2 regions of the Arthrobacter sp. EM1 genome follow, and region 1 is predicted to be linked to the other one. Evidence: riboswitches for the same ligand, from Rfam matches in the RefSeq annotation. Region 1 holds a riboswitch; the other holds the start of a gene.
What was found. A riboswitch is a leader RNA that binds a small molecule or an ion and turns the genes downstream of it on or off. The one in region 1 is predicted to bind thiamine pyrophosphate.

Region 2: it holds a riboswitch for thiamine pyrophosphate, as region 1 does, so the genes downstream of both, QI450_RS15190 (ECF transporter S component) here and QI450_RS09535 (bifunctional hydroxymethylpyrimidine kinase/phosphomethylpyrimidine kinase) in region 1, are expected to answer to the same signal.

Annotation. Positions count from the first base shown of each region.
Region 1 is NZ_CP124836.1:2,071,868-2,075,616, reverse strand. It holds gene QI450_RS09540 (Rne/Rng family ribonuclease) at 1-1,609, shown strand, start outside; TPP riboswitch at 1,714-1,811, shown strand; gene QI450_RS09535 (bifunctional hydroxymethylpyrimidine kinase/phosphomethylpyrimidine kinase) at 1,803-3,404, shown strand.
Region 2 is NZ_CP124836.1:3,277,076-3,280,824, forward strand. It holds gene QI450_RS15185 (ABC transporter ATP-binding protein) at 1-1,034, opposite strand, end outside; gene QI450_RS15190 (ECF transporter S component) at 1,051-1,737, opposite strand; TPP riboswitch at 1,803-1,946, opposite strand; gene QI450_RS15195 (DUF4235 domain-containing protein) at 2,142-2,405, shown strand; gene mnhG (monovalent cation/H(+) antiporter subunit G) at 2,422-2,835, opposite strand; gene QI450_RS15205 (monovalent cation/H+ antiporter complex subunit F) at 2,825-3,100, opposite strand; gene QI450_RS15210 (Na+/H+ antiporter subunit E) at 3,100-3,645, opposite strand; gene QI450_RS15215 (Na+/H+ antiporter subunit D) at 3,642-3,749, opposite strand, start outside.

The DNA of each region.
Region 1 (3,749 bases):
TGCTGGCGTTATTGTGCGCACCGCCGCGGAGGGTGCGTCCGAGGAAGAACTCACGCACGACATCAACCGGCTCCGTGCCCAGTGGGAAGGGATCGAGGGCCAGTCGAGCTCAACTAAGATCCTTGCCCCCGAACTGCTCTACGGCGAACCCGATCTGACCATCAAGGTAGTCCGTGATGTCTTCAACGAGGACTTCTCCAAGCTGATCGTCTCCGGTGAGGAAGCGTGGGACACCATCGAGGCCTACGTCACCTACGTAGCCCCCGACCTTGTCGGCCGGCTGGAGAAATGGACCAAGGACTCGGACATCTTCGGTGCCTGGCGCATCGACGAGCAGATCCACAAAGCACTGGACCGCAAGGTTTTCCTGCCCTCCGGCGGCTCGCTCGTAATCGACCGCACCGAAGCCATGACAGTGGTGGACGTCAACACCGGCAAGTTCACCGGCAGCGGCGGCAACCTTGAGGAAACCGTCACCAAAAACAACCTCGAAGCGGCCGAAGAAGTTGTCCGGCAGCTCCGGCTCCGCGACATCGGCGGCATTATCGTGATCGACTTCATCGACATGGTGCTTGAATCGAACCGGGACCTGGTACTGCGCCGCATGGTGGAGTGCCTGGGCCGGGACCGGACCAAACACCAGGTCGCGGAGGTGACTTCGCTGGGCCTCGTGCAGATGACGCGGAAGCGGATGGGTACCGGGCTGCTGGAAGTTTTCGGCGAACAGTGCGAGGCCTGCGCCGGCCGCGGCATTGTGACCCACGACGAGCCGGTGGAGCACCGCCGCGCCAACGTCGTTGCCGCCGAGCATCACATTCCCCGTGCGGAGCAGCCTGCCCCCCCGCGGACCGAACGCAAGAGCCGCCGCCGCGGACGGGGCGGCCAGGGCACGGACGAACAGTCGGTGCCGGCCGCAGCGCACCCCGAGCCCACCGACGCCGAACGCCATGCCAAGGCCGAGGCGACCCGCCACGCGCTGGCGAATATCGCTGCGGCGGCGCATGCTGCCCATCTGCATGACGATGAAGCGGCCACGGGAGTCGACGCCGGGGTCCGCCAGGCCGCTGTTGAGGCAGCCGTCGAGCTGGCCGCAACGGAGGAGGCTGCCGGACGTCCCGGCGCCGTGCTGACCTTCGGCGGCGAACAAGTCGCACTGCCGTTTGTGGAGCATGCCGACGAGTCGGGTGCGCCCGCGCTGACCATGGACCTGCTGACCGAGGCTTTCGCCCAGCTGGGTGACAGCGGGGAAGTCTCCGCGGCGGATCCCGCTGCACCGGCTGCGAAGGCGGCCGCAGCCCGGACTGCACCGGCGGCTCCGGCGCGTGCCGGCGGAACCGGCCCGGGCCGCGCCCAGGCGCCAGGCTCCCAGACGGAGGCGGCCCCCGAGGCCGGCGCCTCCCGTGCCCGCCGCGGACGGCGCAACCGCAGCGCCAGCCGCGCGCAGGGAGCAGCCAACGAAACCTCGGTAGAGCAGCGCCGGGCGGCGCCGCAGGCTGCCGTTTCGGTACACGAGGCAAAGGCCCCGGCAGCAGCAACAACGCCGGCGGCCAAACCGGCCACAAACGAACCGATTATCCTCGGCGTCGGCGTTCCGGCCTCGGAACTCTAACCCCAAGAAAGTTCGGGAAGGCCGCGGGTGCGGTCCGGGCCGCGTAGCAATACGCCAGGTTCGGGCCGTGCCCGCGACTTCGTTAAAGGATGCGGCTAGGCTTGGTCCCTGACACGGGGTGCCGCGCATCGAGCCGGCTGAGATCCAGACCCGTTGAACCTGTCCGGTTAGCACCGGCGAAGGGATGTCTCCCATGACCGCCGCCTCCCCGTTTCTTCCCGCTGTCCCCGCAGCCCCGGCATCCCGGATCCCGCGGGTGCTCACGATCGCAGGCTCGGACCCCTCCGGCGGTGCCGGGATCCAGGCGGACCTGAAGAGCATTGCCGCGCATGGCGGCTACGGCATGGCCGCCATCACCGCCCTGACCGCACAGAACACACGCGGCGTCAGCGCCATCCACGTCCCGCCGGCAGATTTCCTGACCGCCCAGCTTGACGCGGTCAGCGCCGACATCCGGATCGACGCCGTCAAGATCGGGATGCTGGGGGACGCCGCCGTGATCGACGCCGTCCGGACCTGGCTGGCGAAGGTCAGGCCCGCCATTGTGGTGCTGGACCCCGTGATGGTGGCCACAAGCGGTGACCGGCTGCTGCAGGCGCCCGCCGAATCGGCGCTGCAAGAACTGCTGCCCTACGCGGACCTGATCACGCCGAACCTCGCCGAACTCGCGATTCTGCTCAACGAACCCGTCGCCGGCAACTGGGCTGCGGCGCTGGAACAGGGCAAGCGGCTTGCCGCCGGCACCGGCACGACCGTCCTGGTGAAGGGCGGCCACCTCGACGGCACCGGCGCTGCGGGCGGAGCCGGCGAGCACGGCGACGGCTGCCCGGACGCGCTCGTCAACACCTGCGGGGTCCTGGCCCGGCACGTCATAGTAGTACCGGGGGAGCGGGTCCGCACCAGCAACAGCCACGGAACGGGATGCTCACTGTCCGCGGCGATGGCGACCGTGCAGGCCCGGGTCGGGGACTGGGAGGCCGCCTTGCGGGAAGTTAAGCCGTGGCTGGAAGGGGCGCTGCGCACCTCGGCGGACCTCGACGTCGGCAGCGGCAACGGCCCGGTCCATCACTTCCACCATGTCCAGCATCAGACCGCCCATCACGGTACGGGTGCCGGCGGCGGCGAACTGCACCGGGTCCCTGCCGCGGGTGAATTCGCCCGTGGGCTGCGGGAAACCGCTGCTGCCGACCTCGAGGCCATCTACGGCCTGGACTTCATCACGGCCCTGGCGGACGGGTCCTTGCCGGAGCAGGACTTCGCGTACTACCTCGGACAGGACGCCCTGTACCTGAACGGCTATTCGCGGGTCCTCTCCCGGGCCGCCGCGATCGCACCCACGGAAGACGAACAGCTCTTCTGGACCCGCTCCGCACAGAATTGCCTCAGCGTCGAAGCCGAACTGCACCGGACCTGGCTGCGCGGACGCACGGCGGAGCGGACGCTCGGACCGGTCACCAAGTCCTACGTAGACCACCTTCTGGCCGCCTCGGTCACCGGGAGCTACGGAGTGCTGATCGCTGCGGTACTGCCGTGCTTCTGGCTCTATGCCGAGGTGGGACAGGCACTGCACAACCGGTTCCTCGCCGCGGGTGCGCCGCAATCGCACCCCTACGCCGCGTGGCTGCGCACCTACGCCGATCCGGAGTTCGCCGACGCCACCCGGCAGGCCATCGCCCACACCGACACCGCAGCCCGGGCGGCCTCACCCGGCGAACGGGACGCCATGACCGTGGCCTTCCGGCAGTCCGCCCGCTACGAAGTGGACTTCTTCGACGCGCCGCGCGTGCACGCCTGAGCCGCGGGACAGCAGGGAGCCTGTACGATAGGGAGGCGCGGTTCCGGAAGTCGTTGCGGCTACGTCCTGTCCATACAGGGTGTCACCTATCACGTACCTCCCTTCGGAACCAGCCTCATTTGCGGCCGAAGGCAAAATTAGCGTAGTCTAGATCTTCGGTGCTTACGCCAACACTTGGGTTATGACCTTGAGGACGCTCCACTTGATTTCAGGTGCGAATGTCCACGGGATAGCTCATGGGTTCCCCCGGGGAACCCACCGGCGTAGAGGCACAGCGTGAGCCGGACCATCAACTTTGGACCCAGGTTCCGCACGCAAATCTAGTAATAAACGTCGAGAGAAGTG
Region 2 (3,749 bases), 1.2 Mb from region 1:
CGAAAACCGCCCCGGAGGCCCGCCCGGCGCGGCCGTTCGCGGGACACGGCCAGGTCCTCAGCGGCAAGCAGCAGTCCCGCTGTCGGGGTGCGGGCAATCTGGCCACCGGGCGCCCCGGCGGCGGCCCTGCCGGCGGCCGAGGCGGCGGCCGATGCCGGGCCGGCGGGCCGCGGCCGGTGACGCGTCCGGGTCTGCGGCACGTAACCGGGCACCCAAACACCCGCCGCGGTGAGCATGTCCCGCGCCTGGTCCAGGACCTGGTCCGGCGGTCCGTCGATCAGCACCGCGGTGTCCGTCGCCGAGCCCGGCTGCAGCACCACAATCCGGTTCACGAGGTCTTTCCAGACGGCAACCCTGTGCTCCACGACCACCAGGGTAGCGCCGGTCTTGTCCAGGCAACGGCCGACGGCATCACGAAGCTCCAGCACTCCGGCCGGGTCCAGGTTGGCGGTGGGCTCGTCGAGGAGAATCAGTCCGGGGCGCATCGCCAGGATGCCGGCGAGGGCCAGGCGCTGCTTCTGGCCGCCGGACAGCGCCGACGTCGGGTGGTCCAGCGGCAGGCGGCCGAGTCCGACGTCGTCGAGCGCTTCCGCTGCCCGGGTCCAGATGTCGGCCGGGGGCACTGAAAGGTTTTCCGCCCCGAAGGCGACGTCGTCGCCCAGGCGCGAGAGCACCACCTGCGTCTCCGGGTCCTGCTGCATCAGCCCGGCCCGGCCGCGCCGCTCCCGGGGTGATGCCCCGTCGATCAGCAAGCTGCCGGTCTCCTCGGCATCCCCGTCGTCCGCCGGCCCGCGGCCAGCGGCACGCTCGGCGGCTCGCCCGGCGTCCCCGCCGGGCGAGTCGCCGAGGACACCGGCCAGGGCGTGGAGGAGCGTGGATTTGCCGGCACCGGATGGTCCCAGCAGCAGCACACGTTCCCCTGCCTGAATGTCCAGGTCAAGGCCGCGGACTGCGGGCCGGGTCCGGCCCGCGTGCCACCAGCCCCAGCCGCGCGCGGTGATCGCAGCCGGGCGGACCCGGTCGGAGGATGTCATCAGCCGTGTGCGCGGGTCAGGAAAAGACCGGCTCCGCGGCCGCCTTGCGGGAGGCGAAAGAGCCCAGCACCCCGGTCCTGGCCAGGGCCCGGGTGGCGAGCCAGGACAGGCCGCCGGCGATCACGGCGCCGGAGACCACAGTGAAAACGATGTAGGCCAGCTTGTCACCGGAGGCGTAAGCGATGTTCCAGCCCCAGGGCAGGAACGAGTCATTCAAGCCGCAGAACAGGCCCGCCCCGGCGCCGGCCAGCAGTGCCACCGGCAGGTTGAATTTCCCGTGAAAGGACGGCACATTGAACTTCTTGTAGAGCACCGCGGCAAAAACCAGCTCGGCGCCGAGGCCCTGCAGGATGCCTGAGATCAGCACTGTGGTGCCGTACTGCGAGCCCATGATCAGCTCGCCGGTGGCGGCCACCGATTCGCAGAACAGTGCAGCACCCGGCTTGCGGATGATCAGCATGCCCAGCACGGCCGGGAGCATCCAGCCTCCGGCGTAGAGCCCGGTGAGCGGCGGATAGAACGCATTAACGGGGGCAGAAACCAGGTTGGCACCCTGGGACCAGGCCCAGAAGATCACGCCGCCGGCAACCGCAATGAGCGCCGCCACCACAATGTCCACCACACGCCAGTTGTGGCTGTACCGGACGGGCGCGCCGGCTGATCCGGGTTGTACGGATCCGGGCTTGGCAGATGTATCAGTCATATCGTCCTCCTGAGGAACAGGAGGGGAGAGTGGCCCGGGCCTGCAGCTTCCGCTGCCGCTCCGGCCACTCTGAGAACTCGACTCCCTTGCGCCGGTACTAACCGGATCAGGTTCGAGGGTCTGCGGCTGTCCGCACTCTCAGCGCCCACCTGTGGTCTCCCCGGATTTCCCCGGTGATGCCCGACGGCGGCGCTCCCCTGTCGTATCTAAAAATCGCCCTTGTGGGCGTGACCCACTTTACACCCGTGGAGCGCCGGCCACCCCCGGGTTACGCCGAGGTTAAACCCAAGACTCCGACGACGGCAGGGGTGTTGGCCCCGCCCGCAGGTCCCCAACTGGACCGTCGGGCGAGGAACGCTAGGCTAGGGGAAGCCCTGTTTCCCTCCCGCAAGGAGTTGCGAAGAATGAATATTTTCATCAAACTGCTCGGCGCCGGCGTCAGCCTGCTTGCCGGCTACGTCGGCACCAAGCTCGTGGACACCGTCTGGGAGAAGTCCACCGGCAATAAGCCACCCAAGGGCCACGAGGACGATGTCCCCACCACCCTGCGCTCGGCCCTGACTTTTGCGCTGATCTCCGCGTCCGTCAGCGCCATCATCCAAGTACTCGCCAATCGCGGCACCCAGCGAGCGGTTGCCCGCTTCGCCAAAACCCAGGACCTGGTCTAGGGCGCATCCTCTAGCTTCACCGTTTGCCGGCGTCCCCGGCGTCGTCGTGAGTGAATCCCCGGGTGCCGGCTGCCTGCTGCACCACGGCCTCCAGGTCGTCGGTGCTGAGCAGCTCCGGGTGGAGGTGCTTGGTCCGGTACCCGGCGCGGCCGACCATATGCGCGGAAACCGGAACTGTGAGCAGCTGGAAGATCCATGCCACCACCAGCACCGGCCAGACCCACCAGGTGCGCATTTGAAGGCCCAGCGCGAACAGCAACAGGAACAGTCCCAGCACCTGGGGTTTGGTGGCTGCGTGCATCCGGGTCATCAGGTCGGGAAAGCGGAGCAATCCCACCGCCGCAGCGAGGGACATCAGGGCACCGACCACCATAAAGACAGCCGAGACGGCGTCGATCACGGTGTCGGCGGTAAATGTCTCAGGAGGCACTGCTTTTCTCCCTCCGGTCGGCAACGAAGCGGGCTACCGTGACGGAGCCGACGAACCCGATAAGGGATACCGCCACCAGCAGCATAAGGTTGTTCAGGTGCCGGTTCACGGCCATGTCGATGCAGATGGCCGCCCCCACGATGGCCAGGAGCACGTCCGCGGCAAGCACCCGGTCCAGCAGCGACGGGCCCCGCGCGATCCGGATGATCGCCCCGCCGGCGGCCAACGAGAGCACCACCGCGGTTACGGTCAGGACTAGCGCCATCACGGCCCCACCTCCTGGTTGAGTGCGGACACTTCGGCTTTGGTACCCATGATCCGGATCAGCCCGGCCTCCGTGTCGCGGACGTCCTTGCGCAGTTGCGCGGCGCCGGCTGCATTGCGGACGTTGATCCCGTGCACATAGAGCGTGGATGTGGAGCGATCCACTTCCACCACCATGGAGCCGGGGATCAGCGCGGTGACGTGACCGGTCGCCGTGACCAGCAGGTCAGAGTGGCTCCGGAGCGGGACGGCCACAACGGCACTGACCACCTTGGGTCCCTTGGCCGCTGCCAGGTACAGGACCTGGCAGCTCGCTGCCACCACTTTGGCCAGGAACACGAGTACAAACGGCACTGCACGAAGCAGGTTGAAGCGCCCGCCGAGTTCCACCGGCGGCAGGTAGAACAGCCGGGCGACAACGACCGAAATCAGGGCTCCGAAGAGCAGGTTACCGGGGCTGAAGTCCCGCCAGAGGGCGCCCCAAACCACTACGAGCCATACGAGCAGCGGCAGTTCCTGCCGCAACGAGATCCGTTTCCGGCTCATTTGGAGGCCTCCTGCGGCTGTGGCCCGGGCCTCGGCGGAACCGGCGCGTTTTCGCCCAGGACCGCCTGGATGTACGAGGTCCGGTCCAGCATGTCGAAGGCAGA